Regions from separate parts of the Streptomyces sp. GMY02 genome, predicted to be linked through region 1. Evidence: riboswitches for the same ligand, from Rfam matches in the RefSeq annotation. Region 1 holds a riboswitch; each other region holds the start of a gene.
What was found. A riboswitch is a leader RNA that binds a small molecule or an ion and turns the genes downstream of it on or off. The one in region 1 is predicted to bind cyclic di-AMP.

Region 1 (7,052 bases):
ACCGCGGAGGCGGACGGCACCTTCACCGTACGGATCAACGCGACGGACATCGGGACCGGGGCGCGGACCGCGATGACCCTGGTCGCCGCGGAGGCGCTGGCCGTGGACCCGGACCGTGTCCGCGTGCGCATGGCGGACAGCGACCTCGGCCCCGCGGTGTTCGCCGGCGGCTCGATGGGCACGCGGTCCTGGGCGTGGGCGGTGACCATCGCGGCGGAGGAGCTGCGGGAGCGACTGGCCCTCGGAGGCGGCATTCCGCCCGAGGGGATCACCGCCCGGTCCAACACCGCCGAGGCCATCGCTGCCCTCGCGAAGCGGGAACGGCACTCCTTCGGAGCGCAGTTCGCCGAGGTCGCGGTGGATGTCACCACCGGTGAGGTACGCGTACGACGGCTGCTCGGCATCTACGCCGCGGGCACCATCGTCAACCCGCTCACCGCCCGCAGCCAGTTGATCGGGGGAATGACCTGGGGGCTGTCCATGGCCCTCCACGAGGAGGCGGTCAGGGACACGGCCTCCGGCGGGCATGTCGGCGCCGACCTCGCGGGCTATCACTTCGCCGCGCATGCCGATGTGCCGCTCATCGAGGCGGACTGGGTGGACGATCCCGTTCCCGACGACCCGGTCGGGATCAAGGGCATCGGCGAGATCGGCGTGGTGGGTGTCGCCGCCGCGATCGCCAACGCGGTGTGGCACGCGACGGGCGTACGCCACCGGGACCTGCCGATCCGTCCGGACCGTGTCCTGGAGGCGGCGGACGAAGCCCGGCGCGCGGCGGCGCGGGAGACCGGGAGCGTGGCGGCGGAAGGGGCCGGAAGTGCTTGATCTCGCCGGAGAGCTGAACCGCTGGTTCGAGGAGGGCCGGGACTTCGCCGTCGCGACGGTCGTGGCCGTCGACGGCAGCGCGCCGCGCGACCCCGGCGCCGCGCTCGCCGTCGACAGCGACGGCACCGCCATCGGTTCCGTCTCCGGCGGGTGCGTGGAAGGAGCGGTGTACGAGCTGTGCGCCCAGGCGCTCCAGGACGGCCGGACCGTGCGCGAACGGTTCGGGTACAGCGACGAGGACGCCTTCGCGGTGGGACTCACCTGCGGTGGCGTCATTGACGTCCTGGTCACGCCGGTGCGCGCGGACACCCCGGTGTTCCGGGCCGGCGTCTCGGCCGCGGACCGGGGCGAGGCCGCGGCGCTCGCCCGGGTGGTCCGGGGCCCGGGCGGCCTGCTCGGCGGCGCGCTGCTCGTACATCCCGACGGATCGTACGAGGGCGGTCTCGGCGGACATCCGGAACTGGACCGGACAGCGGCGGCGCAGGCCCGCGCCATGCTGGACACCGGCCGCACCGGCACCGTCGAGATCGCGGAGGACGGGTCGCACTGCCCGGGCGGTGTGACGCTGTTCGTGGAGTCGAAGGTGCCTCCGCCCCGGATGATCGTCTTCGGCGCCGTGGACTTCGCGACGGCGCTGGTACGGGTGGGCAAGTTCCTCGGGTACCACGTGACCGTGTGCGACGCCCGGCCGGTCTTCGCCACCCGGGTCCGGTTCCCCGAGGCCGACGACCTCGTGGTCGACTGGCCGCACCGCTATCTCCGGTGCACCCCGACCGACGAGCGGACCGTCCTGTGTGTGCTCACCCATGACGCCAAGTTCGACGTTCCGCTGCTGGAGACGGCCCTGCGGCTGCCGGTCGCGTTCGTCGGCGCGATGGGTTCGCGCCGCACCCACGAGGACCGCGACCGCCGCCTGCGCGAAGTGGGCCTCACGGACGCCGACCTGGCCCGGCTGCGCTCGCCGATCGGCCTCGACCTCGGCGGCCGTACGCCCGAGGAGACCGCCCTCTCCATCGCGGCGGAGATCGTCGCGGCGCGCCGGGGCGGGACGGGGGTCCCGCTGACCGGCTCGGGGACGTTCATCCACCATGACGTCGACGGGAGGCAGCAGGACGGCGGGCAGCCGGACGGGACCCGCCCACGAGCGGCGGCGTGACCGGCTCGGCCTGCCGCGGGCGCCTGGTCAGGGACGGTCGGGCACGGTCAGGACTGGTAGGTCCCCTGCGCGCAGCCGTACGGTCTGCTGTTCCACGGAGTGGGCGGCGGGGTGCTCGGAAGGGCATGACACTGCACATGCGCGGCCTCGGCCAGCCGCATCTTGAGGAACCGGTGCGGCTCGCCAGGGGTACGGACGAGCCGGTCCGGCGTCAGCATTTCCAGGGCCGCCCGGTCGCCCGCCAAGGCGTCGGCCACCCGAAGCATTCCGCGTAAGGGAAGGCCGTTCACCCGGACTTCGGCCGCGTTCGAGAGCCGCCACCGCGCGGGAATGGCCGCCGCGGTCTCCACGAGCCTTCTGCGGATGCGGTCGAGATGCGTACGGCGCACATAGTCGTGCGGTGCCGGTGCCGGTGCCGGCACCGGGCCCCCGGCTACCGGCGCCCCGGCCGCCGGTGACCTCCGGCTCCGACTACCGGTGCGCGGGCGTCGCCCCGATCGCTCCCATCGACCGCAGATAAGGAAGGACCTGCTCGGACACTCCGGCCGGCGGCCGGATCCCCAGCCGCTCCAGCCGGGCCGTCCTCAGCCACGGTCGCGCCGGCCTGAGCGCGCCGGACTCCGTCCGCGGTCCCCGCGACGGCCGGAGCAGGGAGAGGGGAAGGCCCGCCGCTTCCGCGATCTTCCTGCCCCAGGCGTACTTCGTCACGCCTTCCTGGGCGGCCACATGGAGGATGCCGCCGAGATCCGCGGCGAGGGCCCGCTCCAGCGTGCGGGCCACATCGCTCGTCCAGGTCGGCTGGCGTACGAGCCGGTCGTCCAGTTCGAGGGAGACTTCGTTCCTGAGGGCCTGAAGGACGGACTCGGTCCAGTTCGGGCCGCGCCCCGGCACCCGCTGCCCGTAGAGCACGGGAAGGCGCACGATCAGATGGTCGGGGACCCGGGACGTGTGGAGTTCACCGCCGCGTTTTGTCTCCCCGTAGATCTGAAGCGGCAGCGGGGCGGCCTTTTCCTCGTACCCGTCGGGGGCTGTGCCGTCGAAGACGTACTCCGTGGAGATGTACACCAGTTTCACACCGCGGCGGGCGCACTGCTCCGCCACGATCCTGGTGGTTTCGGCGTTCACCCGGCGGGCCATCCCGGGGTCGTCCTCGCACTGCTGCACATCGGCGTTCGCCACACAGTGGACACAGACGTCCAGGGGCTGTTCCGCGAAGAACGCCTCCACATCCCGGCGCGAACCGGCTTCCATACGGCGGCAGTTCGGGTGGTCCTGGGAGTAGGACCAGCCGAGCACTTCGTTGCCGACGGCGGACAGAGTGGTCATCAGCTCGGCCCCCAGCATGCCGCCGGCGCCGGTCACAAGAATCCTTCGAGGCATGTCGTCTCTTCTCCGCCGCTCTGGTGCCTGCGGCATCGTCGGGGCGTCAAGGCGCGCGACATGGCGCGGCTGTGCTGGTGAAGCGTGGTGGATCCGGGGCGGTGGGCGTGAGTCCGGAGTGCTTCGAAGTGCTTCGGAGCGCACTGGTGTGACCGGGGGGTGGTCATGGGGGACCGCGGACGGAGGAGGGGGAACGGGGGCGGGATACCCCACACGAGTCGACGCTGGCTCGCGCGCTCATGGAAGCGCTCCCATGCCGCCATGATTGCCACCGTGGCTGATCACTGTCAACAGCCCCCTGGCCCCCTGCCCCGCCGTGGCGCCGACCTCGCCACCCCGCAAGGATCCATTCGCTTTTATCCCGGAATGTGACACATTCTCACCGCCGACGGCCCGTATCGCGCGGACCGTACGGCGGGCGCGTGGGGTCGGGTGCACACCGCTGTGATCACATGCACGCGACCGGACAGCCCGGCCCATTATGGTGAATTGTCCACTTTCTCCCTATGGTTCATTTGTGGGGTATTAGGACAACTTGTCATCCTCTGTTCGGTGTTGTGATGTAAGGAAATCCATCGCCACCATGATGTGCGTCACATGGGCATGAGGGGCGGCTTCGGCCGCCTTCCCCATTTCGCTCACGGGGAAAGAGAGTTGAGTTCCCGGATGCCCTCCGGGTGACCCGCTCATTCCCGTACGGATTGGTTTCCCGGGGCGAGTTGTGAATTCAGGTCTTGTTTTCCGCCGGATGTTCCGCCTACGTTCACGTCAATCCGGACGGACCGCCGAATCCTGCCGTCGTCCGGAAACCGAACCCACTCATCCACGGCAGGAGCGGGGGACCCAGGTAAGTCGCCGGTCCGTAATCCGGACCGGCTAGGGGTGAAGCCGTGTACACAGCGCGGCCGGGCATCTCCAGCCCGAACCCGACAGCTCACCTCGCAGGCGACGGAGAGGAATTCGTCATGCCCGCAAAGGCCAAGCACCGTCGTCCCCGAAGCAGTCCGTTCGCCCGTGGTTTCGCCGCAGTCGGCACAGGTGGTGCCGTACTCGCGCTCCCGTTCGTGGCCGCGACCGCCGCCCAGGCGGCACCCGCGCACAGCGCCGCCGAGGCCCCCCGGCCGCTCACCGGCACTCTCTCCGGAACATCGGAGAAGGGGAGCCCGGAGACCTACTCCGTGGTCGCGGGGGACTCGCTTTCCGGTATCGCGGCCGGGTATTCGGTGAGCGGCGGCTGGAAGAAGTTGTACGAGGACAACCGGGACGTCATCGGCGGAAATCCGGCGCTGATCCGCCCCGGTATGAAGCTCACCCTCGGCGCGCGGACGGCGTCGCAGGAACCGGCCGGCTCCACCACCGCCGGAGAAGCCGTCTCCACGACCGCCGAGAACGCCACCGCCGAGAACGCGCCGGCCGAGAGCGCGACCGCCGAGAACGCGCCGGCCGATGCCGCCGGTACGGTCACCGAGGCCACCCCGGCGGCCGAGAAGACGTACACCAACGATCTCGACGGCTGGATCAAGGAATCACTGGACGTCATGGCGGCCAACGGCATTCCCGGCAGCTACGACGGCATTTACCGCAACATCATGCGCGAGTCCTCGGGCAATCCGCAGGCCATCAACAACTGGGACTCCAACGCCGCCGCCGGAACGCCCTCCAAGGGCCTTCTCCAGGTCATCGACCCCACATTCCAGGCCTATCACGTGCCCGGTACGTCGATGGACAGTTTCGACCCGGTCGCCAACATCACCGCCGCGTGCAACTACGCGGCCGACAGGTACGGTTCGATCGACAATGTGAACGGTCCGTACTGACCGTACCGGCTTAGGCCCTGTCCGGCGGATCTTCGCGGGCCCGGAACGCCTGGCACGGCACCTCGCTGCGTTGTCGGAGTCGTCCAAGTACGTCCAGTACGAGGACGATCCTCCGCCTTGCGATCCACCGCACCAGCCGCCCCGGGCTGATCCACGAAGATCCGCCGGACAGGACCTAGCCACCTACCGACGTACCAGCGTCATTCCTGACGCATTGTCGGGTCACGCACCATTGCCGGGCCGCTCAGAGACCTGCCCCGGCCGGGAATCGCGAAAGCGCTCCCGCCGGGGCGGGTCTCGTCATGTTCCGGTGGTCTCGGCACCGGCCGGGCGCCCCCGCACCCGCGCCAGCAGCCCCGCCGGATCGGGGTGCGTCTGAAGGCCGCTCAGAAGCAGCAGCCACAGATCGTGCAGCCCTTCTTCGATATGCCGCCGCCCCTCCAGCGCGTCGGAGACGGTGTGCAGTCCGAAGAAGGCGCAGACGACTCCGTGCGCGGCGACCTTCGGGGTGATTCCATTCGCCAGTTCCCCCTCCTGCCGTGCTTCTTCAAGGAGTTGGGTGACTGTCTCCAGCCAGCCCACGAAGGGCTTCGGAAATGTGGCGTCGATGGCGGCGCGTTCTGCCCAGAGCCGGGCACCGGCACGGATGATGACATCGTCCCTGAAGGCTCTCGCCACATCGAAACTCAGCGCCACCAGCCGTTCCAGCGCCGGGAATTCCGGCGAGCGGTGGCGTTCGATCAGCTCGGGCCAGCTCGCGAAATGCGCCTCGACCACGGCCAGGGCGAGATTCTCCTTGCTGGCGTAGTGGAAGTAGATCGCTCCGCTGGTACGGCCGGACTGCTCGCTGATATCGCTGATGCTGGTCCCGGCGTAACCCCGCTCGTCGAACAGATGTGCCGCCGCTTCCAGCAGAAACCTCCGTGTCGTTTTCGCCCGCCCCTGCTCCGCCCGAACCTGCACGTGTACTCCGGATTGCCGTTCCGTTGCATGACAGCAGGCAATGTAGCGGCTTTTCCCGCCGTACGCGGCGGGCTTGCGGGGCCCGGACCAAGGTGCGTACGGGCCCCCGGACCGGCGTGAGTACAGGGCCGTGACCGGGGTGCGCAACCGCGGGAATTGCGGTGTTCTTGTCGCATGGGCATATCGGTTGGCGACATCGCGCACGATGTCCGGCCGCTGTCCTGGTCGCGCACCGTCGCCCGCGAGATGGTGCACCGGGACTCCGTGGCCGAGGTGCTGCTCACTGACGTGCGGCGGGCCCCGGACGGCGGATTCGAAGCCGCCGCGTCCTGGCCCCGGTCCCACCCGACCTTCCCCCGTGACGGCGCCGATCTGCACAGCCCGCTGGTGATCGTCGAAACCCTGCGCCAGCTCGGGATCTATATCCCGCTCCGCTATTTCGATGTCCCTCCGGCGATGCATCTCGTCATCACCGATCTTTTCTTCGAGATCGACTTCCGCGCGGAACCCCGGGCGCTCTCCGGCGCCACCGGGGTCCTCTGTCAGGTGCGGGTGGACGACATACGCCGCGCCGCCGCCGACGGATCGATCACCGGAATGCGGCTCCATGTCTCCTTCTCGGCCTGCGGAATCGCGGCCCGTGGAGTCACGGCCTCCGGACCGGCGACCCGCGCGATACCGCCCCACGGAATGGCCCACGGAATGCCGTTCGCGCGGGCCGGCGGCGGTGCGCGGTTCCTGAATGACGCGCAGTACGAGTCGGTACGGGTCGGCCGTATGCGCCCGGCGCCGCCGACCGGAATGAATGCCCGGACGCGCCCCGATGTCCGCGATCTGGGAGTGACCGGCGCGCACGATGTCGTCGTGGCGCTCGAAGGCCCCGCCGTTCTGGTCGACCCCGCCGATCCCCG
Region 2 (7,052 bases), 930 kb from region 1:
CCCAGGGCATGGATGTGGCCGGCTATCGCGAGCGGTTCGGCTCGGCGCCCGCCGAGGACTTCCCCGCCGAGCTGGACCGGTTCGCGGATCTCGGCTGGCTGGACTCCGCCGCGGGCCCCGGGCTGCTGCGGCTCTCGCCGGAAGGCCTCGCGCACTCGGACGCCCTGGGCCCGGCGCTCTTCTCTTCTTCCGTTCGGGCCGCGATGGCCGAGTACGAAGTGAAGTGAGCCGCCCCATGAACCCCGAAAAGCCCCTGCTTGTCATACAGCCCGTGGCCCCCGGGCCGCCGGGGGCCGCCATGGATCTGACCATCCTCTACCGCGGTCCGCTCGCCTCCTGCGACTACGACTGTCCCTACTGCCCGTTCGCCAAGCGACGTGACAGCCGTGAGCAGCTCCGCGCCGACCGGGAGGCGCTGGAGCGGTTCACCGCCTGGGTGTCGGAGCGGCGGGACGACCGGCTGTCCGTACTGTTCACCCCCTGGGGCGAGGGGCTGGTCCGCTCCTGGTACCGACGTGCCCTCACCGAGCTGTCGCGTCTGCCGCAGGTCCGCCGGGTGGCCATCCAGACGAACCTCAGCTTCCGCACCGACTGGCTGGCCGGTGCGGACCCGGAGAAGCTTGCGCTGTGGTGCACCTACCACCCGGGCCAGACTCCGTACGACCGCTTCCTCGCCAAGTGCCATGAGCTGGCGGACCGTTCCGTGCGGTTCAGCGTGGGCGTCGTCGGCCTCCCCGAGCATCTGGAGCTCGCCCGCAGGCTGCGCGCCGAGCTGCCCGCGCACATCTATCTCTGGATCAACGCGGCCGAGGGACACGGCTATACGGACGAGGAGGCCGCCCGGTGGACGGATCTCGACCCCCTCTTCCCGTACAGCCGCCACCCCCATCCCTCGGCCGGACTGCCCTGCCGCACCGGCGAGTCGGTGATCTCGGTGGACGGCGAGGGGACCGTACGGCGCTGCCACTTCGTCCGTACGGAGCTGGGCAACCTGTACGACGGTTCGTACCGCCAGGCGCTCGCGCCCCGGCCGTGCCCCCTGGCGGTGTGCGACTGCCATATCGGCTATGTGCACCTGGAGACACTGCCGCTGTACGACGTCTTCGCGGGCGGAGTGCTGGAGCGGATCCCCCGTGCCCCGGGCCGGTCTCAGTTCGGCGGGCCCCCGAGGGAGATCTGAGTGGTGTTCCGGTCATCGTTCAGCTCGATGTTCTCGGCACTGACCGAGAGGTGCGTGTTGTCGGTGAACCGCAGCCTCAGCCGCATGTCGAACCGCCAGGTGTCGTCCCCGTTGGGATGGATGGTGACCGTCGCGGTCCCGTTGGAGAGTCCGTCCTTCGTGGTCTCCGTGAGCACATCGAGGGGGTAGGGCCCCGCCGTCGTCCCGTCCTTGAACTGACCGAACGGCACGGAGATGGAGGCCGCCTCCACGCCGTCCGGTGTCCTGACCGAGATATTGATCCCGGTGTCGTGGTCGCGGTCCTCATTGGCCGTGACGAACGTGACCGCCCCCGCCGCGAGCCTCGCACTGCCGTTGTCCGCCATCGCAACCCCCTGAACCCACAGCGCCGTTGTCGGGCTCTCCCCTGGCCGGCGCCACACCGGAGGACCCCTTCGGCTCGGTTATCGCCAAGGCGGGAGCGGCCCATGCGGCAACGCCGCACGGTCCATTCTGATGAGTGAAAATCACTCCGAACCGGAACTCGTAGCCAAAATCGACGTCATCCCCCCGGCTCCGTCCTCACTGCCTCAGCGGCAGCAGATCCGGACGCTTGGCCTCCACATGGTCGCCCGAGGACTCCCCGCGCAACCGGCGCCCGATCCAGGGCACCAGATACTCGCGCGCCCAGTTGATGTCGTCCCGCCGCACCTCGAATGCACCGCGCGGCGGCTGCGGCGGCCACGCCTGGTCCGGATCGGCGGGTACGTCGAGCCCGAGCACCTGCGCGGCACGCAGCGCGACCCGGGTGTGGCCCTCGGGGGACAGATGCAGCCGGTCGTCGTCCCATGCCCGCCTGTCCTGGACGGACTTGAGGGACCAGAGATCGAGCACCGGACAGTCATAGCGGTCGGCGATCGCCCGTACATGAGCGGTGTACGTGGCGATCTTGCCGCGCAGATGCCGGAGTACGGGAACGCCCCGGGTGTCGAAGCCGGTCGTCACCATGACCGTGCCGACAGCGCCGGTGAGATCAGCGACGGCCCGCTCGAAACGCTCGGCCACATCGTCCGGATCGGTGCCCGGCCGGATGATGTCATTGCCGCCGGCACAGAAGGTCACCAGGTCGGGGGCGAGTTCCTTCGCCCGGGGGAGCTGCTCGTCGACGATCTGGTCCAGGAGCCGGCCGCGTACGGCGAGATTCGCGTACCGGAAATCACCGTGCACGGTGTCCGGGGCGTCCCCGGAGAACGCCGCCCCGTCCGCCAGCCGGTCGGCCAGCAGCACCGCCAGCCGGTCCGCCCAGCCGACATACCGTCCGTCGGGTCCGGGATCGCCCACGCCCTCCGTGAAGCTGTCACCGACCGCCGTGTACGACGTGTACGACCCGAATACGCCTCTTCTTCTTGATCTCGAATCGTCTGCCACAGCAGGATATCTTTCCCCCGCAGATGTGGCCTACGCGACCGTAGGGAGGGCTTGACGGCTGGTGAGATATGCCATCGGTCAATTTTCGGCCAACCGGGAATAGGCGCAACGGCCTCTGCCCGGCGCAGAAGCGCCGGGCAGAGGTACGAGCTACGAGCTGCGCAGAGGTACAGGCTACGAGGTAAGAGGTACCGCTGTTCCGCCCCTTGGATGCTGTCGTCGCTCAGATGTCGACACCCTGATCGCGGAGGTACGCCAGCGGGTCGATGTCCGAACCGTAGTCCGGTCCGGTACGGATCTCGAAGTGCAGGTGCGGACCGGTGACATTGCCGGTGGCGCCGGAGAGACCGATCTGCTGGCCCTCGCTGACCGTGTCGCCCTCGGAGACGGAGATGGAGGACAGATGGGCGTACTGCGAGTAGTGGCCGTCGCTGTGCTGGATGACGACCTCGTTGCCGTACGAGCCGCCCCAGTCCGCCGTCACGACCGTGCCCGCGCCGACCGCCTTCACCTCGGTGCCCGAGGAGACGAGGAAGTCCACACCGGTGTGGTAGCCGCTGGCCCAGGAACTGCCGGAGGCGTGGTACGGAGTGCCGATCTCGACATCGTCGACGGGCGTGGTGAAGCCCGAACCGCTGCTCTGGTCCGGCGAGTCCGAGGGCGCGGGAGCCGCCCCGGAGTCGTCCGCCGGCGTGGTGGTGGACGGGTCCGGGGAATCGGAGGAGTCGGACGGCTTCGCCGGGGCTGCGGGCTTGGCGTGGTGCCCGCCCCTGGCCTTGATGGTCAGCTTCAGCCCGGGGTGGATCAGCGACGGGTCGGGTCCTACGGCCTCGCGGTTGTCCGCGTACAGCTTCTTCCAGCCGCCGTGGACATGCTGCTGACTGGCGATCCTGGACAGATAGTCGCCCGCGACCACGGTGTAGGTCCGCGTCCTCTGATGGGACTTCTTGGCGGCGGCCTTCTTCTCGGTGGAATGCGCGGACTGCTCCGCGGAGAGCTGGTGCTCGGGAACGGCCTGGGGGGCGGTGGCGGGCGCGGCCTTCTCGGCGGCGTGGGCGCCGGTGGCGCCTATGAGCGGAAGTGCGATGGCGGCTCCGCCGGTGCCGGCGGCTATGAATCCGCGCGATACCGGGTTGGCCTTGGGACGGCGGTGCTTACCCTTCGCGGGCATGGCGAATTCCTCTCCGGCGCCTGCGAGGTGAGCTGTCGGGTTCGGACTGGAGATGCCCGGTCGCGTATGGTGCGCGACTTCACCCCGAGCCGTTCCGGAGTTTCCGGATCGGCGTACTACCTGGTTCCCCCGCTCCTGCCACGCGTTGCTGGTCGGATGTGAATTCCGAGCGGCGGCAGGATTCGGCGTTCCGCCCGGAGTGAGGGTGAATTTAAGCGAGCGGGACGAGCGGAACAAGCATTTCTATTCCCCCGGCTGAACTTCTTCTGAACTTCCTCGCATTTATCCCGGCATTACCGGTCACCCTGTGTGGACCGCGGTCGCCAATTTCCGCTTCGGCTCGGGAGATCCGGTACGGAGAGCCGCCACGGAACGTCACGAATATGATCCTGCTCACGGGCGGGTTCCCATCTCATCCGTGAACAGGACAGGCCATACAGAATCACTCAATACGGACAGATCGACATTTGACCGATATTCACGGTCGTGCAATGTGGCATGCGATGTCCGAATAGTCCCGCAGGAATCCCGACACTCGAACTGATTGCCCTGGGAACAGATGTCGTAGGGTCAGAGGTCGACCTTGTCGGCGAGCCGCGCCGGCATCGGACATGGAGGAGCAGGCCGTGACGCAGCAGGTCCCGTCGACAGAGCCCGAGCTGGCCGGCGTGCGCAACTTCCGTGATGTCGGCGGACTGCCCACCACGGACGGCAGGCGGGTGAGGACCGGAAGACTCTTCCGCAGCGGCCATCTCGCCAACGCCACCGCGGCAGACGCGGCCTTTCTCGCCTCCCTCGGCCTCCATACGATCTTCGACTTCCGCAATGCCGCCGATCTGAAGCTCGACGGCGCGGATGTGGAGCTGCCCGGCGTACGGAATGTGAACATCCCGCTCACCGACCCGGCCGACGGCGCCGAGTTCTGGCGGATGGTCAGGGACGGCGACCTCGACCAGCTCCGCTCGCTCCTCGCGGACGGCAGGGCCGCGGCCCGGATGACCGGATCGTACCGGTCGATCATCACGGACCGTACCGCCGAGCACAGCCGGGTCCTGCACGCCCTGGCCGAGGACAGCATGCCCGCGCTGATGCACTGCGCGGCGGGCAAGGACCGGGCCGGTCTGTCCATCGCGGTGGCCCTGCTCGCGGTCGGGGTGGAGCCCGAGGCGATCGAGGCGGACTATCTGAAGTCGAACGACCCGCACCGCCGCTATCCGGTCCGGCGCAGCGACAACGCCCCCGAAGGGATGTCGGGCGAGGTGATGGAGCTGCTCAGGCCGCTCTTCGACGCGCGCGCCGAGTATCTCGCCACGGCCTTCGAGACGATCGACAAGACCTGGGGCGGCACCGAGGCGTATCTCACCGAGGGCCTGGGGCTCTCCCCCGAGACACGTGAACGGCTGCGCGCCCGCCTTCTCGACTAGATCGGCCCCGGCGGTGTCGTGGTTGGGACATGTCCCAACCACGACACCGTGAATCAGTGACAGCCCCTCCGCCGCTACCAGATTCTGTCCAACACCGCGTGACCACGGAGTTGAACGAAGGGGCTGGACAGATGAGACGTATCCGCCTGACGGCGGCGGTATCGATGGCCTTGCTGATGACCGCGGGTGCCATGGCGCCGGTTTCGGCCCAGGCCGCCGCCGCTTCGGCCCGGGCCACCGCCGCTTCCGCCCGGTCCGCCGCCCAGGACCCCGGTACTGCCGCGCCCGCCCCCGCGGGCACCGCCGCGACGGTACGGCTGATCACCGGTGACCGGGTGACGCTCGGCACGGGCCCGGACGGAAAGCGCGCGGCCTCGGTCGTGCCAGGACCCGGCCGCGACGGTGTCCTCTTCCAGACCGCCGAGCAGAACGGCCGGCTGACCGTACTTCCCTCCGACGCCATGGACCTGGTCTCCGCCGGAACACTCGACCGCGAACTCTTCGATGTGACCGCGCTCGTCGCGCAGGGGTACGACGAGGTCCACACTTCCACGTTGCCGCTGATCGTCTCGCAGCCGGCCGGGGCAGCGGCCGCCCGGACGCTCCGTACCCTGTCCGGCTTCCAGGACGGTTCCGTACCCGCCCACACGCTGGAGAGCATCGGCGCCCGCTCGCTGCGGATACCCGCCGACGACCTCGGCGCGTTCTGGAAGACGCTCGCCCCCGCCGCGGACTCGATGAGCGCCGCCGGCCTTCGCGCGACACCCAAGGTCTGGCTGGACGGCAAGGTCGGCGCCGCCCTGGACCGCAGCACCGGACAGATCAACGCGCCCGCCGCCTGGGGCGCCGGCTACCGGGGCAAGGGGGTCAAGGTCGCCGTCCTCGACACCGGCGCCGACGGAACGCACCCCGATCTCGCGGGCCGGATCCTGGAGGCCAAGGACTTCTCCGCCAGTGGCGGGACCGAGGACGTCTTCGGCCACGGCACCCATGTCGCGTCCACCGTCGGCGGCACCGGCGCCGCCTCGGGCGGCAGCCGCCAGGGCGTCGCCCCGGAGGCCGGCCTGCTGATCGGCAAGGTCCTCGGGAACGACGGGTACGGCACCGAGTCCCAGGTCATCGAAGGCATGGAGTGGGCCGCGGCCGAGGGCGCCAGGGTCATCAACATGAGCCTGGGCTCCGACACCCCGACCGATGGCACCGACCCCATGAGCCTGGCGGTGAACGGGCTCAGCGAGAGCAGCGGCGCCCTGTTCGTGGTGGCCGCGGGCAACAGCGGGGAGCAGGGGCAGCGTACGGTCGGCTCGCCCGGCGCCGCCGACGCGGCCCTCACCGTGGGCGCCGTGGACCGCGACGACTCGCTCGCCCCGTTCTCCAGCCGCGGGCCCCGCCTCGGCGACGGCGCGGTCAAGCCCGATGTCACGGCACCCGGCGTCGGAATCGTGGCCGCGCGCGCCGCAGGAACGACCATGGGCGACCCGGTCGACCAGTACTACATCTCCGCGTCCGGCACCTCGATGGCCACACCGCATGTGACCGGAGCCGCGGCCCTGCTCGCGCAGGAGCACCCGGACTGGCGCGCGGACCGGCTCAAGGACGCCCTGGTCAGCACGGCCCGTACGGTGGACGGGCAGCAGCCGCCCCAGCAGGGCGGCGGCCGGATCGACTTGGCCGCTGCGGCACTCGGCCCGCTGACCGCGACGGGCACCCTCGCGCTGGGCCCGTTCCGGGCAGGGAGCACACCCACCGCCGCCGACGCCTCCGGCACCATCCGCTACACCAACACCTCCGCCGCAGCGCTCTCCCTCCGGCTGACGGCCCGGCTCACCACCAGCGGCGGCCGCGTCCTGGCGGCCGACGCGCTCCGGCT
Region 3 (7,052 bases), 5.4 Mb from region 1:
CCGGTCTCGGCCAGGCCCAGGCAGTGCTCGGGACGGTGGAGCTCGAGACCCTGCATGGCCATCGTCGTCGATCCCCGCCCGGCTCGGACGGCGGATCAGCTCGCTCGCCAGCTCGACCACGGACGCCGTACGAACCAGCGCCACCTGCTCCACGCCCTGCGCGAGTTCGAACAGCACTACAACTCCCACCGGCCCCACCAAGGCATCGCAGACGCCCGCGCCCGCTGCACCCCCTGCCTCCGCCGATCACCGACCCGGACGCCATCGCCCACCTCGACATACGCCAACGCGACCGCCTCGGCAACACCCTCCACGAGTACCAGCATGCGGCCTGAACCGCACGGACGAGATTCTCGGCAGGGACAAGGCCACGTGAGCGCGCCGTTCACGAAGCGCGTCTATGTCCATCCGAGCCCCGAGGACCTGCGCGCCGCCTCGGATCACCTCACGGTTCTGCTCGGCTTCGAGGGCGACGCGGCTGCCTGAACATACCGGATGGTCGTGAGAGAAACCTGCTTCACGATCAGCGTAAACACGGTCTGACCTGCTGTGATTGTGGATCACTAGAATCTGCTCCCCATCAAACGACCTGTACGTCCTGTACATTTTTTACGTACCAGAGTCCTGTGGAAAGGTAACCGATGCACCGTCCTTCGGCCCGCTATGTCCTGCCCGAGTTCACCGAGCGCACCTCCGGCGGGTTCCGCACGCTCGATCCGTACTCCAAGCTCCTGGACGAGCGGATCATCTTCCTCGGCACCGCCGTCGACGACACCGCCGCCAACGACGTGATCGCGCAGTTCCTGCATCTCGAATACGCCGCGCCCGACCGGGACATCAGCCTCTACATCAACTCCCCGGGCGGCTCGCTCAGCGCCATGTCCGCGATCTACGACACGATGCAGCTCGTCACCTGCGACGTGGAGACGACCTGCCTCGGCCAGGCCGCCTCCACCGCCGCCCTCCTGCTGGCGGCCGGCACGCCCGGGAAGCGGATGGCGCTGCCGGGCGCGCGTGTCGTCGTACAGCAGCCCGCGATCGAGGAGCCGGTCAGGGGGCAGCCGTCGGATCTGGTGATCCAGGCGGAGGAACTGCTGCGGCTGCGCGCCGTGCTGGCGTCGCTGCTCTCCCGGCACACCGGTCAGAGCGAGGAACGCATCACCGAGGACATCGAGCGGGACCGGATCTTCACCGCGGCCGACGCCAAGGCGTACGGTCTGGTCGATCACGTGGTCCAGAACCGCAAGACGTCCCTCACCACGGGACACCCCTTCGGTTCGCACGGCAGGCGGTGACACGCCGATGCCGCCACCCGAACCTCCGCCGCTGCCGGCACTGACCCGCGCCGAGGGGGACTTCGTCGACAGCTTCCTCCAGGTCGTCGATCTGCTGGGACGGATCAACCCGGCACGCGGCTCGGACACCTACAGCGCGCTGCGGGCGGCACAGGCGCTGCCCGCGCAGGCCACGGCCCTGCGGGACGCCCTGACGGCGATGCACATGCGGGGCGAGACCGAGCTGCACAGCGCGACGCTGGTCCGCGCGCTGCGGGTGCTGGACGGCCAGCGGCGCGCCGGGCGCGTGGCACTGCCTCCCGAGGTCATCGAATGAGCCCCGACACGCCATGACACCCCGTCCGTTCCCGTATGGAGGGCGTCCGTACGGGAACGCTTGGCCCGTACGACGTACGACACGACGGGACACACGGGGGGAGTCAAGTTGCGCAGGGCGGCCGGACGCGCGAAGCGCACCCCGGCTGCCTGCAGGTACGGCACTCATCGGGGTCCGGAGCCCCGGAACGACACACCGCTCCGCCACCCGTTTGGAACAGGCGTGACGAACTTCACATAGCGTCGTTTCTCCTCGGAATTCATCTGATTACGGGCCAAGATCCCTGGGACGACAAGCCCCCGCCATCCACGGCGGGGCGGTCCGGGCGGACGCCGAGTCCTGCCGCCGTTCCGGATGACTGGTCGACAGGAGTGGATCGGCAGGAGTGGAGGACCCGAGCAGTACGGGACGGCCACGCAGTCCGTTACGAGGCCGTCTCTTGGGGTGAAGCCGCTGACGCGGCCGGGCATCTTCGCCTGTCCGAACCCGACAGGTCATCCTTCACAGGCGGCTGACGAAGGGTTGCGCGATGAATGCGCAGACAAATGTCCCGTCTCTGTTGTCCCGGGCCGGTGCCGTGTCGGTCCTCACCATCGCGGCGGTCGGCGGCACGATACTGGCGCCCGGCGCCACGTCCGAGGCCCAGGCCGCCACACGCGCGGCCAAGGCCCTACGGGTGGCCGCTTCCAAGGCGGGCTCCCCCTATCAGTGGGGTGCCACCGGGCCCCATCGCTTCGACTGCTCGGGCCTGACGCTCTACTCGTTCAAGAAGGCGGGCAAGAAGCTCCCGCGCACCGCCCACCAGCAGTACAACAAGACGCGCCACATCCCGGCCTCCCACCGGCGCAAGGGCGACCTGGTGTTCTTCCACTCGCGAGGCTACGTCTACCACGTCGGTATCTACGCCGGACGCGGGAAGATCTGGCACTCGCCGAAGACCGGTGCGCTCGTACGGCTCGAACGCATCTGGTCCCGGAACGCCCTCTACGGCCGGGTGAACTGACCGGCACGACATGCCCGGACCGGCCGGTGCGCGCCCGGCCGGTCCGGGGAGTCCCCCAAGCCGTACGAAGCAGCCAAGCCGTACGAAGAAAGCCGCACCAGGAAGACCGTACGAGCAAGGCCATACCCGCAAGGCCGTACAAGAGCCTGACGCGGATCAGCTCTGGACCGGCACCGTCCAGGGCAGTGCGATCCAGACCGTCTTGCCACCCTCCGCGGTCGGCGTGACCGTCACCTGTCCGCCGCCCTCCGCCGTCAGCGAGCGGACGATCACCATGCCGCGGCCATTGTCCTGCTGCACGGCCGCAGGCAGCCGCTGCGGCCAGCGGGGATGACTGTCCGTCACCCCGACCCTGAGCTGTTCGTCCCGGTCGAGCACGATCTCCACGGTGAAGGTGGGCGACTGGCCGAAGGTGTGCTGCACGGCGTTGGTCGCCAGCTCCGAGACGATCAGCCGCACGGCGTCGGCCGTCTCGGCCTCCCCCGGCAGACCCCACTCGGTCAGCAGGTCCGCGACATATCTTCGGGCCGCCGGTACCGACGCGGGATCGCTCGGCAGCGTGATGGATGCTTCCTGATGGTCTGCCATGGCGACGCCGTCCCTTTCCCGCCGGACCTGACTCCGGCGCAGTACGGATGACTGCGCGGACGGCCTCGGACTGTGCTCAGCGTGCCACTCATCCTGCCGTTCGCATCGCCGATCCACCGAGATCTGCATATATCTGTCGCTCAAAGTGGTGAACTCTGCGACGCGAGACCGTATTTGGGCGGCGAAAAGATAACTTCTCCGCCGCGGCGCCCTGGCGCGTACGAGACGCTTACCGAAGCGGTTCGGGGAAGGGAATTAATCATGCGGCATATTCCGGCGGTACGCCGGCGCAGGCTCGGGGAGGAATTGCGCAGGCTGCGCCAACGGGCGGGGCTCACCAGTGGCGAGACGGCGCGGCTGCTGGGCTGGCACCAGTCGAAGGTGAGCCGGATCGAGACCGGCGTCAGCGGGGTGAAGGACGAGGACCTGGCGGCGCTGCTGGACGCGCTGGGCATCTCGGATCCTCAACTGCGGGCACTGCTGGGCGCGTTGGCGGGCATCACGGGCGGCGGGCCGGGGTGGTGGAAGGCGTACGGCGGGGTGATCCCGCCCCGTTACCGGGACTTCATCAGCCTGGAGTCCCAGGCCTCCTCGGCCCGTACGCTGGAGACCTCGGTGGTGCCGGGACTGCTCCAGACGCCGGACTACGCGCGCGCCGTGACCCGCGCGGCGCTGGACGGTCTGCCCGCCACGACGGTCGACTCCCTGGTCGAGGTACGGCTCGCCCGGCAGGAGGTGCTGCACTCCGCGGCGCCGCTCGAACTGTATGCCGTACTGGACGAGGCGGTGCTCCGGCGCGAGGTGGGCGGTCCCGGGGTGATGCGGGGTCAGCTCCGCCGGCTGTCCGAGCTGGCCGCGCTGCCGCAGGTCTGTCTCCAGGTGCTCCCGTTCACCGGGGGCGGCTATGTCGGACTCTCCGGGCCTTTCGTTGTCTTCTCATTCCCGCATATTGCTGATCTGGATTTGGTCGTTCTCGACCATTTGACGAATAGCCTCTATCTGGAACGGAAAGAAGACCTTGAGGCGTACTGCGCCGCGTTCCGTACGATGCAGGCGCATGCCCTCCCGCCCGAAGAATCAGTGGATCTCATCGCCGGGATCGGTGACGGCGTGTAGGGAGCATCATGTCCGCCCACCTCGCACAGCCCCCTGTCCAGACTTCATTCTCCCCCCGCACATCCCCCACCCCATCAACGGCTTCTCCGGTCTGTCCGCCGTCCCCCGTGCCACCCCTGGCCGCGGACTCCGTCTGGCGGCGCAGCAGCCACAGCACCGGGGCGAACAACTGCGTGGAGTCCGCCCGTACCGCCGCGGACGTCCTCGCCGTACGGGACTCCAAGAACGTGACCCGGCCCCATCTGTCGTTCTCGGCAGCCGCGTGGACGTCCTTTGTCTCCGCGCTGTGCGAGGAGACCTTCACGCACTGACCGGCCGGGCGTCGGCCGCGCCCTCGGGAGCGGTCGCCGTGACCGTCCGTACCGCCGCGCCGATCTGTTCCCGCGTCAGATCGGCGCGCGCGGTCAGCCTGATCCTGGAGATCCCGTCCGGCACCGACGGAGGGCGGAAACAGCCCACGGCGAGTCCCTCGGCACGGCAGTCGGCGGCCCACCGCAGGGCAGCCTCCGGGGACGGTGCACGTACGGATACGACCGCCGCGTCCGGCGGCGCGGCGCTCAGCCCCGCCCCGGTCAGCCTGCGGTGCAGCGTCCGGGCCACCTCGCGTGCCCGGTCCGCCCGGCCGGGCTCCCCGCGCAGCAGCCGCAGACTCTCGAGCGCGCCGCCCACGGCCGCCGGCGCGAGCCCGGTGTCGAAGATGAACGTCCGGGCTGCGTTGACGAGATGCTCGATGACCCGGGCCGGGCCGAGGACCGCGCCGCCCTGGCTGCCCAGGGACTTGGAGAGCGTCAGGGTGACGGCCACTCCCGCCGCGCCCGCGATGCCCGCGGCGTGCGCCGAGCCCCGGCCGCCCTCGCCGAGCACCCCCAGACCGTGCGCGTCGTCGATGAGCAGCGCGGCTCCCCTGTCCCGGCACAGCGCGGCCAGTTCCGCCAGCGGCGCGGCGTCGCCGTCCACCGAGAACACCGCGTCGCTGACCACCAGTGAGCGCCGCCCGGGGTGCGCGTCGAGGGTCTTGCCCACGGCTTCGGGCTCCGCGTGCGGTACGACCACGGTCTCGGCGCGCGAGAGCCGGCAGCCGTCCACGATCGAGGCGTGGTTGCCCGCGTCGGAGACGAGCAGGGAGCCGCGCGCGGTGAGCGCGGTGAGGGCGGCGAGATTGGCGGCGTATCCGGAGGAGAGGACGAGCGCGGCCTCGAAGCCGCAGAACGCGGCGAGTTCACGCTCCAGTTCGGCGTGCAGCTCCGTGCTGCCGGTGACCAGCCGGGAGCCGGTGGACCCCGCACCCCAGCGGCGTGCCGCCTCCGCCGCCGCGCCGGTCACCGAGGGATGGCGGGCCAGCCCCAGATAGTCGTTGCTCGCCAGATCCAGCAGGGCCGACTCGGCCGGGCGCGGCCTGAGCGTACGGACGAGACCCGCCCGCTCGCGGCGGCGCGCCTCGTCGTCGGTCCAGTCGAACGGATCCTGCGCCATGGATACGGTCCTTTTGTAGGGTGCGCACAGACTTTAACCGCGCGGGGACCGGGTCAGGATGTGGTCATGCACACACTTCGTTCCAGCCGTGTTGTCGGGTTCCTCCCTGGCTTCGAGGTGCTCGCGTAGGCCAGGATCGGCACCATGGACCTGCTGAACACGCTGGTGGAGAAGGGCTTGCGGCGCGAGCTGCCGACCCGCGAAGAAGCGCTCGCCGTACTGGCGACCTCCGACGACGAACTGCTCGAAGTGGTGGCCGCGGCCGGGAAGGTGCGGCGGCAGTGGTTCGGGCGGCGGGTGAAGCTCAACTATCTGGTGAACCTCAAGTCCGGTCTCTGCCCCGAGGACTGTTCGTACTGCTCGCAGCGGCTCGGTTCGACGGCGGACATCCTCAAGTACACCTGGCTGAAGCCCGACGAGGCGTCGAAGGCGGCGGCGGCCGGAGTGGCGGGCGGGGCGAAGCGGGTCTGTCTGGTGGCGAGCGGGCGCGGACCGACGGACCGTGACGTGGACCGGGTCTCGCAGACCATCGAGGCGATCAAGGAGCAGAACGAGGGCGTCGAAGTCTGCGCCTGTCTGGGGCTGCTGTCGGAGGGTCAGGCGGAGCGGCTGCGCGCGGCGGGGGCCGACGCGTACAACCACAACCTCAATACGTCCGAGGGGACGTACGGCGACATCACCACCACCCACACCTACGCCGACCGGGTGGACACCGTGCGGCAGGCGCAGTCGGCGGGGCTGTCGGCCTGCTCCGGGCTGATCGCCGGGATGGGCGAGAGCGACGCGGACCTGGTCGACGTGGTGTTCTCGCTGCGTGCACTCGACCCGGACTCGGTGCCGGTCAACTTCCTGATCCCGTTCGAGGGGACGCCGCTCGCCAAGGAGTGGAACCTCACGCCGCAGCGGTGCCTGCGGATTCTGGCGATGACGCGCTTCGTCTGCCCGGATGTGGAGGTCAGGCTGGCGGGCGGGCGCGAGGTGCATCTGCGTTCGATGCAGCCGCTCGCGCTGCATCTGGTCAACTCGATCTTCCTGGGCGACTACCTCACCAGCGAGGGCCAGGAGGGCAGGGCGGACCTGGAGATGATCGCGGACGCGGGCTTCGAGGTGGAGGGCGCTGACACCACGACGCTGCCGGAGCACCGGGCGGGCGGCGGGTGCGGCCCGTGCGGCGAGTCCGTGCCGGCCGCGGAGGACACGCCCGTCTCGGAGGGCCGTACGGTCGCGGCGGGCACGGCGTCCGGTGCGGACCCGGCGTCCG
Region 4 (7,052 bases), 2.7 Mb from region 1:
GCGCGCCGGGCGGGCCGCGCCGGAGTCCGGGCACGGCCCCGGCGCGGCCGGCCGGGCCGGGGAGCGCATGATGAGCCGGATGTTCCCCGGCGGTACCGGGCCCGCCGCCGACCCCGCGGGCTCCCACTTCGAGCGCCGTATCCGCAGCTTCCAGCCGCGCCGCAGCCGGGTGACCCCGGGCCAGGCCGACGCGCTGCGCCGGCTGTGGGCCGCCTGGGGCCTGGACATCGACGGACAGCGGGTCCTCGATCCGCGCGAGCTGTTCGACGGGCTGCCGGTCGTCCTGGAGATCGGCTTCGGGATGGGCGAGGCGACCGCGCGGATGGCCGCCGACGACCCGGGCACCGGGATCCTCGCGGTCGATGTGCACACCCCCGGCCAGGGCAATCTCCTCCGGCTCGCGGAGGAGAACGGACTGACCAATGTCCGGGTGGCCAACGGCGACGCGATCATCCTGCTCAGGGAGATGCTGGCGCCGGAGTCCCTGGACGGGCTGCGGATCTACTTCCCGGACCCCTGGCCCAAGAAGCGGCACCACAAGCGGCGGCTGATCCAGCCGGAGTTCCTCACCCTGGCCGCGGGGCGGCTGAAGCCGGGGGCGGTACTGCACTGCGCGACCGACTGGGAACCGTACGCCGAGCAGATGCTCGCGGAGCTGACGGCCCACCCCGGCTTCGAGAACACCCAGCGGGACGGCGGATACGCGCCACGGCCGGCCTTCCGGCCGCTGACCCGGTTCGAGGGCCAGGGCCTCGACAAGGGCCACACGGTCCACGACCTGCTGTTCCGCCGCGTACGGGAACTGCCGCCCGCAGAGCCGGCGCAGCCCGCGTAACGGCGGTTGCCGAGGCCGTGGCAGTCTCGCCCGTACGCGCCCCCGACCCCGCGTAACCGCCGGTAGCCGCACAGGCACCATCGTGGTTGTCGGTGCCGCTCGCTACTGTCATCGGGTGTCGGAAGCCTCGCAGCAGCGCCTCGAACCGGGTCCGGCGATTCCTGTCCACGAGCCCTCGCAGCGGCTCGAAGGACCGGAGGCCGCCGGTCCCGCGCCCGCGTCCGGGCGCTTTCGGCCGCGTCGCGCGTTCTGGCGCCGCCGGGCGGTGCGCGCGGCGGCCGTGATCACGGTGCTCGCGCTCTGCGGCCTGGTGATCCTGGCGCTGGTGCGGGACCAGACCGGCACGGACGGCTTTCTGGTCGGCCTCGGGCTCGGCGTCCTGCCCGTACCGCTGCTGATGGCGGCGTTCCGCTGGCTGGACGGGGTCGATCCCGCCCCCTGGCGGAATCTGCTGTTCTCCTTCGCCTGGGGCGCCTTCGCGGCCGCGCTCGTCGCGATCATCGCCAACACCTTCGCGACCCAGTGGATAGCGACCGCCACCGCGGACCCGGCCGGCGCGCAGTCCCTCGGCGCGACGGTGATAGCCCCGGTCGTGGAGGAGAGCACCAAGGCCGCGGCGGTCCTGCTGCTGTTCCTGTTCCGCAGGAGGGAGTTCACCGGGCTGGTCGACGGGGTCGTGTTCGCGGGCTTCACCGCCACCGGCTTCGCCTTCACCGAGAACATCCTGTATCTCGGCAGCGCCTTCGGCGAGGACCGGAGCATGGGCAGCGCGGGCCTGGCCTCCGTCACGGCCGCGACCTTCTTCGTACGGGTGGTGCTGTCGCCGTTCGCGCACCCGCTCTTCACCGTGCTCACGGGCATCGGCTTCGGGCTGGCGGCGATGGCCCCGCGCCGCCGGCGAATACGCAGGTTCGTCCTGCCGCTGCTCGGACTGGCGCTGGCGATGGGCACGCACGCGCTGTGGAACGGCTCGTCGTCGCTCTTCGGTCCGTACGGCTTCTACGCGGTGTACGGGCTGTTCATGGTCCCGGTCTTCGGTCTGGTGACCTGGCTGGCGATCTGGAGCAGACAGCGCGGGCTGCGGACGGTCGCGGCCGAGCTGCTCGCGTACGCCGAGGCCGGCTGGCTGCCGTCGGCCGCACCCCAGGCGCTGTCCTCGATGCGGGCGCGCACCGTGGCGCGCGATTTCGCACACCGTACGTTCGGACCGCAGGCGGCCAGGGCGGTGGTGGAGTACGAGGCGTCCGCGACGACCCTGGCGTTCCTGCGCCACCGCGCCCGCCGCGGCACGGCGGGACCGGACTTCGCGGGGCGCGAGCGTGAGCTGCTGGACCGGCTGTGGGCCCGTGGGGGTACGGCAGGGCCCGCGCTGACCTTCGCCGCGCGGGCCACCGGACGGGTACGGGTGCCGCCGCCGTACATCGACTACGACGGCTTCAACCCGTACCGCCAGTACTGAACCCCGGCACGGAGGAAACCCGTGCCGGAGGGAGGAGCAAGCGTCAGGGAGTCAGGCCCTTGTCGGCCAGCCAGCTCATCGGGTCGATGCCCGTGCCGTCCGCGGTGTGCACTTCGAGGTGCAGATGCGGCCCGGTCACATTGCCGGTCGCGCCGACCCGCCCGATGGTCTCGCCGGTGGTGACCTTCTGTCCGGCGGTGACGGTCATCGAGGACTGGTGGCAGAACCACAGCTCCGTACCGTCGTCCAGTTGCAGGATCGTGCGGTAGCCGTACGAGCCCGACCAGCCGGCCGAGGTGATCGTGCCGCTGTGCACGGCCTTGATGGGCGTGCCCGTCGGGGCGGCGAAGTCCAGGCCGGTGTGGTAGCCGGAGGACCACATGGAGCCGGACTGGCCGAAGGTGGAGGTGATCGTGTACGAGGAGGTCGGCAGGGTGAAGCTGGCGGCCAGCTTCGCGAGGCGCTCCGCCTCCGCCTTGGCCTTGGCTTCCGCCTCGGCCTTCTTCCGTGCCTCTTCGGCCTTCTTCTCGGCCTCGGTCTGCTGCTTCTTCGCCAGCGCCGCGGCCTGCTCGGCCGCCGCGCGCTCCGCGGCCGCCTTCTCGGCGGCGTCGGCCTCGTTCTGCTGCTGCTCGGCCTGCTGGAGGATCCGGGCCCGCAGGGCCTCGCCGGCGTCGGTGGCACCCTGCTCGGCGTCCGCCGTCGTCATCCCGGCGGTGGTGAGGGGCGCGCTGGCCAGCGGATCGGGCTCGGTGTCGTCGTTCCCCGCCAGCGACCCCATGCCCGGCAGGGAGCCGGCGTCGGGGAGGTTGTCCGTGATGGCGTCCGGCAGGGATATGGAGACCGGGGGCTTGTCCTGCGCGGTGGCCATGCCGCCCGCGCCGACGGCGGCTATGACCCCGACGCCGAGGACCGTGGAGCTACGGGCGAAGCCGTTGCGCTGCTTGCCGACGCGGTGCCTGCCGCGTACCGGGCGTATGGATTCCTCGGTCGGGTTCCACTCCCCCAGGCCCGCTCCGGCTCGTCACCGAACGGGGTGGTTTCGAAGGGGGCGGTGGGGGCAGGCTGATTGGACGCCACTGAGGCGCACTCCTTTCCTTCCTTCTCGCCTACCGGGTTAGCTGACGGGTTCGGAGCAGGAAGGTCTCCTACGGGTGCTCTGAGCTGCGCGGAGCAGCAAAGAACTCCCGATTCACCCCAATTGGTGGTTCCCCGGTTCCCTTGCGGGATTCGGCGCGTGCGCACGGTGCCATCTCTTGCGACGGCTGGGACGACCGCGCTGCGTTATCGAACGTTAATAGAGACCGGGCCCTTATTCCAAGCCGTTCCGGGTGATCATTAACAACTTCGCATCGGACACACCAGGGCACATGCATACGCAATCGGGCGAGCTGACTGCCTTTCAGTGCATCTCGCATACCTGACGGTCTGTCAAATGTTATGCGGAGTGGCACGCGCCGATCACATACAGTCGCGACGGCCATCACGGAGCCGACGCGCATCACGGAACGGGCCGACATCACGAAGCCGCCGACTGTCACGGAGCCGGTCCCGGCCGACCGTCGCGGAGCCGGCGGCTGTCACGGAACCGGTCCCGGCCGGCCGTCGCGGGCCCGGTCACGGAACCACGGGCCCGGTCATGGAACCAGCGGTATGGTCCTGCGCCGCTCCGGCTGCCCCTCCGTCGGCCGGCTGACCGCCAGCAGCGCCATGTCGTCCTGGCTCCCGGTGCCGCCCGTGTGCCGCCGTACGTCGTCGATCAGCGCCTGGAGCAGTTCGTCGGGCCCCTGGAAGATCCGCCCGTCGAGCCGCTCGCGCGGCAGGTAGAAGACCCCGTGCGCGTCGCGTGCCTCGGTGAGCCCGTCGGTGTAGAAGAGCAGCGTCGCCCCCATCGGATAGGTGGCCTGCTCCGCCCGGTCCGGCCAGGCACCCAGATCGCTCATCCCGAGCGGCAGCGCCGGGTCCCGTGTCTCCAGCATGCACACGGCTCCGTCCTCGCACATCAGCAGCGGATCGGGGTGGCCCCGGTTGACGAGCCGTACCACTCCCCCGTCGTGCGGGATCTCCGCGATTACGGCCGTGGTGAACCCTTCGAAGGCGTCAAGACCGCCCCGCCGCGACCCGTCGCGTTTGAGAGCGCGCTCCAGTCTCTGCGCGACCCCCTCCAGCGACGGCTCCTGCTCGGCGGCCTCCCGGAACGACCCGATGACCACCGCCACCGCTTCGACCGCCTCAAGCCCCTTCCCCCGTACGTCCCCGACCACCAGACGTACTCCGTACGGCGTGTCCTGTACGGCGAAGAGGTCGCCGCCGATGAACGCGCCCTCCTGCGCCGCCTCGTACCGCGCGGCGATACGGAGCCCCCGATCCGCTCCGCGGGTCTCGGCAGCACCGCCCGCTGGGCGGTCTCGGCGATGATGCGGGCGGAGGCGAGCCGCTGACCGCTGCGGCGCAGCACCCCGCTGATGTACAGCGCGAGGAGCGAGACGACCAGCACGGTCAGCACTTCACTGAGGGACTCCAGCGACATGAGCGAGCTGGCGTAGAGATGCACCGCCACTTCGGCGAGGAGCGAGGCGATGGCGACCAGCAGCGTGCCGATCATCGGGTAGAACGGGGCGGCGACCAGCGGGGCGGCAGCGTAGAGCGGGCCGGCCGTGACCCGTGTCGGGGTCACGAAGTCGAAGACCACGCCGACCACGATCACGAGCACCGGGAGAAAACGGACCAGCCGCCGCCCGGTACGGACCCGGCTGCTGGGAATCGGCATCCCGTCGCCCGACACGGGACCGGCGATGTCGTCGGCGCGCCGGCCCCCGTTGCTCAGCGGCTCCGTGAGCTTCCTCAGCTTCCCCACCAGTGGTCACCTGCCTAGGGCTACGGACGGTACCGCGCCCCACCCAGGCTGTCCGCTGCCACGTCCGGGGGCGACTCGCCGTCGGCCGAGTGGGCTAGGGAGCCGGTCGGACCGGCCCGCCTTCCCAGCAGGTCAGACGGCCAGTCGGGGATCCGGCCGGTCGTTCGTTCGGCCGGCCGGTCCGTGAATCGGCCGGTCGTTCAGTCAGTCGGTCAGGTGGCGCTCGGCGTACACCTTCATGGCGTCTCGTACGAGCACTGCTGTCCCTTTACGGTACTTGTCATATGCGGCTGTGAAACGTTCGTCATCCACATACATGGACGAGACGCCGATGACATACGACTTGGTGGCCTCGACCGTCACCGAGAGCCATGCGCAGTGACGCCGGGCGATGTCCTGCGCCTCGTCGCTGTCGGGGGCGAGTCCCGCCTCCTTGGCCCGTCCCCAGTCGCGGGCGATGGTCTCGTGCCGGTCCTGGAACTCCTTCTGCTCCTGTTCGCTCAGCGAGCGCCACCAGCGGTCACCCTTCTCGTACGCCTCCCGGCCCCATCGCTCGGTGACCTCCTGCTCGTACCGGGTGTGATCGAAGCCGTCGAGCACTTCCTCGGCCATGAGTTCCTCTCCTGTCACGGTCTTGTGGAGAGTGGTCCGCACCGAGCCGATCAGCCGCTCGATGCGCTCGCGCTCCCGCTCCAGCAGCCCGAGGTGGGCGCGCAGGGCGGCGGCGGTGTCCTGCTGGCCGTCGAGGACACGGGCGATCGCGGGCAGACCGAGGCCCAGCTCCCGGAGGAGCAGAATCCGCTGAAGACTGACCAGGGCGTCCTGGTCGTAGTAGCGGTAGCCGTTGCTGCCGGTCCGGCTGGGCGTCAGCAGCCCCAGGTCGCCGTAGTGCCTGAGGGTGCGGCTGGTGGTCCCGGCCATTTTCGCGATCTCCTGGATCGACCACTCCATGACATCGACGGTAGAAGTTGACGCAACGTAAAGGTCAAGCCTTGTGGGGAGCGGCCCCTGTGAGGAGTGGCACAGGGCGGCCGTCGGGCAGCGCATGGCCGCCGGGCAGCACCCGGCCGTGGAGCAGCACATGCCCGCCGGGCAGCACACGGCGAAGGCCCGGATCCACTTGGAATCCGGGCCTTCAGCTCTCTTCAGTAGCGGGGACAGGATTTGAACCTGCGACCTCTGGGTTATGAGCCCAGCGAGCTACCGAGCTGCTCCACCCCGCGTCGGTAAACACAATCTTACGCCATCCGGATCAAGATCATCACCATTACCTGTCCGGGGACGGCCGGCCGGCCTCCGTGGAGGGGTTAGGCCGCCTCGACCACATCGGCCCGTACCGCCGCGGCCCACTCCACCAGAAGCCGCTGGTAGCGCTCCTGCTCCGCGGGCGACAGCGCGCCGCCGGCCCGGCCCCACAGGGCGCGGATCTCCGTATTCACAACGGCGGCGGAGCGCACCGAACCCTCCGCGGGCGCCGAGGCGGGCGCGGCATCCGCCGAAGCGCCGGCCGAGGCATCAACCGGAACATCGATCGAAGCGGACGCCTCGGCCGAGGAGGACGAAGAAGGAGCTGAAGGAGACGAAGGAGCCAAAGGGGCGGTACTCGAAGGCGAACCGGACGAGGAAGCGAACATAGGAGACAGGCTACGGCCAGCCACTGACAATCGGCAGAGCGTGTCCCTTTAGCGTGGACCGGTGATCGAAACCATCGTGTTCGACGTCGGCGAGACCCTCGTACGCGACGACCGCTACTGGGCCTCGTGGGCCGACTGGCTGGGTGTCCCCCGGCACACCGTCTCCGCGCTCGTCGGCGCCGCGACCGTACAGAACAAGGGCGACGCCGACGCCCTCCGCCTCATCAAGCCCGGTATGGACATCGGCGCCGCCAACCGTGCCAGAGAGGC

Region 2: another riboswitch for cyclic di-AMP. It lies ahead of KQY30_RS04025 (LysM peptidoglycan-binding domain-containing M23 family metallopeptidase); the one in region 1 lies ahead of KQY30_RS07905 (transglycosylase SLT domain-containing protein).
Region 3: another riboswitch for cyclic di-AMP. It lies ahead of KQY30_RS31180 (C40 family peptidase); the one in region 1 lies ahead of KQY30_RS07905 (transglycosylase SLT domain-containing protein).
Region 4: another riboswitch for cyclic di-AMP. It lies ahead of KQY30_RS19235 (M23 family metallopeptidase); the one in region 1 lies ahead of KQY30_RS07905 (transglycosylase SLT domain-containing protein).

What each region holds. Positions count from the first base shown of each region.
Region 1 covers NZ_CP077658.1:1,899,833-1,906,884, reverse strand. Annotated here, with positions in the region: gene KQY30_RS07925 (xanthine dehydrogenase family protein molybdopterin-binding subunit) at 1-825, shown strand, start outside; gene KQY30_RS07920 (XdhC family protein) at 818-1,981, shown strand; gene KQY30_RS07915 (hypothetical protein) at 2,029-2,403, opposite strand; gene KQY30_RS07910 (SDR family oxidoreductase) at 2,453-3,361, opposite strand; cyclic di-AMP (ydaO/yuaA leader) riboswitch at 4,168-4,322, shown strand; gene KQY30_RS07905 (transglycosylase SLT domain-containing protein) at 4,327-5,178, shown strand; gene KQY30_RS07900 (ScbR family autoregulator-binding transcription factor) at 5,479-6,141, opposite strand; gene KQY30_RS07895 (AfsA-related hotdog domain-containing protein) at 6,316-7,052, shown strand, end outside.
Region 2 covers NZ_CP077658.1:968,510-975,561, forward strand. Annotated here, with positions in the region: gene KQY30_RS04005 (STM4012 family radical SAM protein) at 1-227, shown strand, start outside; gene KQY30_RS04010 (STM4011 family radical SAM protein) at 299-1,180, shown strand; gene KQY30_RS04015 (hypothetical protein) at 1,150-1,545, opposite strand; gene KQY30_RS04020 (SGNH/GDSL hydrolase family protein) at 1,742-2,587, opposite strand; gene KQY30_RS04025 (LysM peptidoglycan-binding domain-containing M23 family metallopeptidase) at 2,811-3,758, opposite strand; cyclic di-AMP (ydaO/yuaA leader) riboswitch at 3,763-3,956, opposite strand; gene KQY30_RS04030 (tyrosine-protein phosphatase) at 4,385-5,182, shown strand; gene KQY30_RS04035 (S8 family peptidase) at 5,314-7,052, shown strand, end outside.
Region 3 covers NZ_CP077658.1:7,312,291-7,319,342, reverse strand. Annotated here, with positions in the region: gene KQY30_RS31195 (hypothetical protein) at 1-56, opposite strand, end outside; partial or broken gene KQY30_RS36790 (hypothetical protein) at 133-335, shown strand; gene KQY30_RS31190 (ATP-dependent Clp protease proteolytic subunit) at 642-1,295, shown strand; gene KQY30_RS31185 (hypothetical protein) at 1,303-1,611, shown strand; cyclic di-AMP (ydaO/yuaA leader) riboswitch at 1,945-2,136, shown strand; gene KQY30_RS31180 (C40 family peptidase) at 2,141-2,614, shown strand; gene KQY30_RS31175 (ATP-binding protein) at 2,771-3,202, opposite strand; gene KQY30_RS31170 (helix-turn-helix transcriptional regulator) at 3,464-4,318, shown strand; gene KQY30_RS31165 (DUF397 domain-containing protein) at 4,426-4,629, shown strand; gene KQY30_RS31160 (8-amino-7-oxononanoate synthase) at 4,619-5,791, opposite strand; gene bioB (biotin synthase BioB) at 5,936-7,052, shown strand, end outside.
Region 4 covers NZ_CP077658.1:4,569,688-4,576,739, reverse strand. Annotated here, with positions in the region: gene trmB (tRNA (guanosine(46)-N7)-methyltransferase TrmB) at 68-835, shown strand; gene KQY30_RS19240 (PrsW family intramembrane metalloprotease) at 951-2,294, shown strand; partial or broken gene KQY30_RS19235 (M23 family metallopeptidase) at 2,338-3,371, opposite strand; cyclic di-AMP (ydaO/yuaA leader) riboswitch at 3,383-3,537, opposite strand; partial or broken gene KQY30_RS19230 (PP2C family protein-serine/threonine phosphatase) at 3,929-5,061, opposite strand; gene KQY30_RS19225 (TipAS antibiotic-recognition domain-containing protein) at 5,353-6,099, opposite strand; tRNA gene KQY30_RS19220 (tRNA-Met) at 6,298-6,371, opposite strand; gene KQY30_RS19215 (hypothetical protein) at 6,456-6,605, opposite strand; partial or broken gene KQY30_RS19210 (HAD family hydrolase) at 6,847-7,052, shown strand, end outside.